DNA from 2 places in the Planococcus versutus genome. Region 1 is predicted to be linked to the other one. Evidence: riboswitches for the same ligand, from Rfam matches in the RefSeq annotation. Region 1 holds a riboswitch; the other holds the start of a gene.
The links. A riboswitch is a leader RNA that binds a small molecule or an ion and turns the genes downstream of it on or off. The one in region 1 is predicted to bind FMN.
Positions count from the first base shown of each region.

Region 2: linked by a shared signal. The riboswitch ahead of I858_RS14460 (hypothetical protein) and the one ahead of I858_RS10260 (ECF transporter S component) in region 1 are both predicted to bind FMN.

Region 1 is NZ_CP016540.2:1,986,986-1,990,152, reverse strand. Features, by position in the region: gene I858_RS10270 (RNA polymerase sigma factor SigX) at 1-56, shown strand, start outside; gene I858_RS10265 (hypothetical protein) at 46-1,233, shown strand; FMN riboswitch at 1,309-1,441, shown strand; gene I858_RS10260 (ECF transporter S component) at 1,587-2,168, shown strand; gene I858_RS10255 (S8 family serine peptidase) at 2,674-3,167, shown strand, end outside.
Region 2 is NZ_CP016540.2:2,875,972-2,879,138, reverse strand. Features, by position in the region: gene I858_RS14475 (metallophosphoesterase) at 1-446, shown strand, start outside; gene I858_RS14470 (GNAT family N-acetyltransferase) at 559-1,047, shown strand; gene I858_RS14465 (CHY zinc finger protein) at 1,113-1,436, opposite strand; FMN riboswitch at 1,594-1,764, shown strand; gene I858_RS14460 (hypothetical protein) at 1,827-2,111, shown strand; gene ribE (riboflavin synthase) at 2,112-2,741, shown strand; partial or broken gene ribB (3,4-dihydroxy-2-butanone-4-phosphate synthase) at 2,759-3,167, shown strand, end outside.

The DNA.
Region 1 (3,167 bases):
AAGCTTTACGCGAAAAATTAGTAGCTAGAGAAAGGGGAGATGACAATGCCGAATAACAAATGGACCGATGACGCTATCGAAGATTTGTTAAAGGAGTTCCCCGAGATAAAAGACAACCGGTCAAAAAAAAGAGTTTACAATCAATTAGTTCAACGAAAATCAGTGAAGAAACCTCGGAAACCGTGGTTACCAATTTTGATTGCAGCATTAGCTTTTATAGCTATGGGTATTTTAGTTTCTTCGATCATTAGTCAAAACGGAATTGACTTTGCTCAAACAAAAAATGATTCTAGTGATGCAGCAGATGAGTCATCAGCAACAATGAAGGAAAACAACGAATTATCAGAAGTTGAGGATTCTAACGAAAGTGAATCGGATCAGTTTTCTACAGCACAAGTAGAAGATACAGTGAGAACGGCGGTTTATGAAAGCGAGATTAGTGATCAAACTGTTATGACTATTGGACTGACTGTGCAAGCAATTGTAGTGCCTGTGACGTTCTTGATTCCAGCTGAAGAAATTGCGAGCGATTTTAAAAGTTTGGTCCCCACATCTTTAGAGTTGTACCAAAAATACGCTGATGATATTAATGAAAAAGCACTCGGTTTTGATAACTATCATCCTTATATTGGGACATTAGAAAAAACTACTACAGGCATTCGTCATATGTTGCCACAAGATCATCAATACGATAAGGCTTCTGCAAGTATAGGTATCTATTTCAATACACTATCAGCAAGTTTTAACGATGCAGATCAAATTGAAGTGGTCAATAAAGACGGATCAGCTGCAGAGTTTTCTCAAATTGGTCCTGTTGAAAGTAGAGTGCCTACTCAAGAAAATCTTGCTTACTACTCAGTGGCTGCAAAAAATGGTGACATTTATCTTGCGCCAGGATACGATATGCCTTTTGCTTCAGTGAGCGAAGCTATTAGTTCACTCACTAAAAGTCCGAGTGATTTGTATAGTGGAACAATTCCCGAAGACTTAGTTTTTCAAGTAATTGAAACTGATAAGCTTGTGACAGTTCGATTTGAAACAGAAGTCGACTTAAATGCCATCAATCAGTTAGACGCTGTACGAATGATCGAAAGTCTGACATTAACAGCCAATTCATTTCATAAAGAAGCTAAAATCGAAGGGCTGCAACCAGTCAATTGGAATGGCTTTGACTTTAGCCTACCTTTGCCAATTCCTATAGCACCAAATTTACTGGAATGGACAGCGCAATGAGAAAAGCAGTGTTGTAAACAAATTTGTTTACAACACTGCTTTTTTATACTACGATTAGGCTATAACAAAATAACGATTCATCTTCGGGGCAGGGTGCAAGTCCCTACCGGCGGTAATTGAACTCTGTTCATAAGCCCGCGAGCCGTAAAACGCAGGATTTGGTGAGACTCCAAAGCCGACAGTATAGTCTGGATGGGAGAAGGTGAAGGTGCGGACGTTTGTCGTTTACATGTAGACGGAACGCTTGTTAAGTGTGCCTTTTCTCCTTTAAGTAATTAATGCTTAAGGGTTTTTATATGTAAATGCGAGGTCTAAACTTTTCTTCTGGTGAATCACTACAAGGAGAGAGGAACATGAAGAATAAAAAGTTACAAACGATGATTGTCATTGGAATGTTGAGCAGTATTTCTTTTATATTAATGCTTTTTAACTTCCCATTGCCAGCGCTACCTGCTTTTTTAAAAGTGGATTTTAGTGATGTGCCTGCATTAATCGCAGCAATTACGATGGGGCCAGTAGCAGGAATATTAGTTGCTTTCTTTAAAAACGTGCTAGATTGGCTTTTTGCAGGAAGTCCTACTGGAGTACCTGTTGGTCATATGGCAAATTTAGTGACGAGTTTGCTGTTTATTTTGCCCGTTTATTTTATTTATCAAAAAGTGGCGACGAAAAAAGGAATGGCATTCGGCTTAGCAGTCGGTACATTGTCGATGGCAATTGGAATGAGTGTTTTAAATTATTTTGTCTTTTTGCCGATGTATACGTATTTCCTCAACATGCCTGCAGAAACGGGAACTGCTCTATTCGGGACGATCGTTTTAGGGATTTTACCATTTAACTTAATTAAAGGCGTTCTTTTGACAGCTATTGTCTTGCTTATGTTTAGCAGCATGCACAATTGGATTGAAAAGCAGCGTACCTATTATTTGTCATAAAATAAAAAACGATGCGCCATTTTAATTTAACAGGATGGTGATACGAAAAAACAGGTAGCGAAAAGCAAAACTTTTCGCTACCTGTTTTTGTCGTTTGTGAAATTACACAACTAATTAAATGCTTTAATGAATAATCATATGAAAATGTCTTGATAAACAATGAATATAAATACAACAAAGCAAGATTATAATATAAAAAATAAAAAGAAGATTGAAATTTATTATTTAAACAAAAAAGAATGGAAATGGAACTAATAATATTAAAGAAGTGTTGTGAGATTTAGTCTATTAAAAAAACTCATAATGTGTAGATACCGAATTTTAAAAAATTAGCTCTAATTATGAAAATTATTTTAAGTATTATTACAGTTTACAAAATATTTATACATACCCCTATTATTCTTTATATTCAAGAAACATACAATTTCTTCTCTCCTTATGTTAACATTCGAATTGTCATGCAATTCTGATTTGTGTGAACAAAAAAGCAAAGGGGAAATGGAAATTGTCAAAAGTCAATTTTATTAAACTTTTCAGCGCCATTCTGACTTTCGTGTTGGTTTTTTCGCTCCTGTCACCGTTCTCGGTTTCAGCAGAGCAAAATCTTTCTGTTAAAGAAAACCAACAAACGCAAAGTCAAATGGAAATCAAAGCAGCTATCGCCGATCAACTTCGTGTGATCGACAGTCAGCCACGACTTCACAAAGCACTTGAAAAAAAGTCTGGTGAGGAGACAGTCGATGTAATTGTCCACTTGTCAAAAAAACCAGTGGGACTTGAACGTGCAATTGTAAAGTCAAAAGGCAAAGCATTTTCTAATGATGCCAAAACAAAAGTCAAAAAGAATGTAAAAGCGCAGCAAGCATTAGCTAAAAAAGAAATGCGTGCTTTAAACATAATTGTTAAAGAAGGTTTTGCTTATGACACGGTTCTTAATGGATTTGCAGCAACCGTAAAAGCAAAAGATTTGGATAAAATTTTAACAATCGAAGGCGTAAC
Region 2 (3,167 bases), 890 kb from region 1:
TGCGTAAACGAGATGTCGTGGTTTTGGAAGATGAGCAAGTTGAATGGGAAAAAGGACAATCGTCAATCCAGCTTGCAGGAATCAACGATCCTTTGACAGAACCTAAGATACACGGGGACGAAGCTACGCAAGAGAGTCTTGAGCATGCGCAACTGACAGACAACTTTACCTTGTTGTTAGCGCATCGTCCTGAATATTTTCCGATTTATGCAGAAGCTGGAGTGGATGTAGTGTTTTCAGGACATGCCCACGGCGGCCAAATTCGAATTCCTGGACTTGGCGGTTTGGTTGCTCCAGGACAAGGCTGGTTTCCGAAAGTAACGGAAGGGATCTTTGAAAAAGATCAATCGAAAATGGTTGTTAGTCGTGGACTTGGCAATAGTACTTTTCCTGTCCGTATTTTTAATCTGCCTGAAATTGTCGTAGTGACATTGAAGAAAGAGTAAAGCTGAAGTGGATGCAGCTTTTTCTATTCAATAGTCTTCTGACTATCTTTTTGAATCTGGAGGATGCCTGACAGTTTAAGACAATGAACGCAAACAAGGAGGTCTACTTAACATGATTAAAAAAAGAGAAGTGACATTGCATCGCTACTCCTCGAAACGATCAATCGGTTACGATTTGCCCACACATCAGCTGGAGTTTACACGATTGCCTTTAGAAATTATTGAAAAAGATGCTAAAGATCCGTTAAAGCATTTTATTATTATTAAAGCACGCGGAGAAGATGTGGGTTTTTTCGAATTGGATGAATCGGAAGACCGAAAAAAATATTCGAACAATCCAAAAGCCTTATTATTGAGAGGGTTTTCTGTAAATCCGAAATATCAAGGGCGAGGAATTGCGACAGGGTCTATTTTTGCACTTCCAGAGTTTATGAAAATGGAGTTTCCAGATTTCGATCAAGTGGTGTTAGGTGTCAATGCGCGTAACATTCCTGCGCAACGCTTATACCAAAAAGCAGGATTTGAAGATACAGGTAGACGAATTATGCGCTCTAAAGGAGAGCAGCTTGTAATGTCTTTACACACCAATAAAGCCAAGTGAGATATAATTTCTCACTTGGCTTTATTGGTTTTTTTAAAAGGTCATTTTTCTAGGGCTTCTAGCTTTTATCCGAAATAAAGCTGCTTATGCACGCTGCAGCCTGGATTAAAAGACAAAGAACAGTTGGGACAAGTAGATGCACAGGCTAAATATTCATCGATAGTAAGTTCATGCCCGCAGCTCCCGCATAGTACTGCTTTTTCTTGGAACTGGTCTTTTGGCCAAACTTGATGGTTACCGCAGCCTGTAGCTTGGTGGCATTCGAAGCAGGGAAAGTAGTGCTGACAGCAAAAAAACTTGATGGCAATTCGGTCGATGGGTGAATGGTAATGAGCACAACGTGTTTCGGCATCTACTCTGACGCCTTTCACTGCATGGTGATGAGACATAGTAACTCGTCCTTTCTGAAATAGCGATAGGCTTTAAAATAGACAGTTGTTTAAGGGATATAGAATTCGACTTGACTGGAGTTCGTTGGAAGTATCAGCTAAATGTATATAGTTCGATTTCTTACTATGCTACTATGAAAGAGACGAAACTACGAATCTAATTCTTCGGGGCAAGGTGAAATTCCTTACCGGCGGTGAGCAGGAAACTGCAAGTCCGTGACCCGGTTGGACGATAACTCGCATAGGCCACTATGCGTAAAGCGTTCAAACGGTGGAGCTGGTGAAACTCCGGCACCGACAGTTACAGTCTGGATGGGAGAAGAATCTAGAAATCGGTTTCGTTATGTGTCTCTTCTTTTCAATGAGTTAAAATTGAAAGGAGGAATTTGTATGACCAAAAACCTTTATCAGGGAGAAGTCTCTGGAAATACAAGTCAACGGTCTTTCACCCTGCTCATTTCCTCAGCGGAAAACGAGCTTCTTCAAGGTACAAAAAATTGCCATCCAACTGGCCGTCTTGATAAAGAAGTAAGGCACATGTATAGCTATCTACAAATTCAAACCCTTCTGAACGATCCCTTTCTCACCACCCATACGCCCCTTGGTGGAAAGTACCCAATAAATCGCACGATCTCAATTGAATATGTTTTGAACAGAACGGAGGAGTGTGCCTAAATGTTTACAGGTATTGTTGAAGAAGTCGGACAGGTTGCCTCAGTTCGCTCTAAGCCACAAGCAATGGAGTTAACCATTTCCTGTGCGCTAATTTTAGAAGACGTTAAACGTGGAGACAGCATTTCCATTAATGGCGTTTGTTTAACTATTTCTACATTCAGTTCTAAGACATTCACAGTGGATGTCATTCCGGAAACGGTCAAGTCTTCAACTATGAGTGGATTAAAAGCAGGAGCACGGGTGAATTTAGAACGTGCGATGCCGGCTAACGGCCGTTTTGGCGGCCATTTTGTCAGTGGTCATATTGATGGCGTTGGCGTTATCCGTTCAGTAAAAAAAGAAGCGAATGCTATGACTAAAACGATTGAACTGGAACCTCGACTCATGAAGTATATGATGCTAAAAGGCTCTATCGCTGTTGATGGAACTTCCTTGACCATTTTTTATCTCGACCACAATTCAGTAACCATTTCTCTGATTCCAACTACGCGAGAAGATTCGCTGTTAGGCGAAAAAGGCATTGGGGAAAAGGTCAATATTGAATGTGATTTACTGGCAAAGTATACGGAACGCATTCAAACAGCAGAACCAAAAATCAGTAGAAACTGGCTGGCGGAAAATGGATTTTAAAAGGAGGCGCTGAGAAAATGTTCTACACAGTAGAAAAAGCCATTGAAGAATTGAAAAAAGGCAAAACCATCATCGTCATCGATGACGAAGACCGAGAAAACGAAGGTGATTTTGTCGCATTGGCAGAATTCGCTTCCCCTGAAATCGTCAATTTGATGGCGACTGAAGGACGAGGCTTGATCTGCGTACCACTTGCCCAATCAATCGCTCAAAATTTACAAATTGGTCTTATGACAGACCATAATACAGATGAATATGGAACTGCTTTTACGATCAGTGTGGATCATAAAGATACAACGACAGGCATTAGTGCTTTTGAACGTTCTCATACAATTACGAGCTTAGTCAAGCCAACTGCGAAAGCAACAGACTTTAAACGTCCTGGTCATGTTTTCCCATTGATCGCAAAAAATGGCGGCGTCCTAG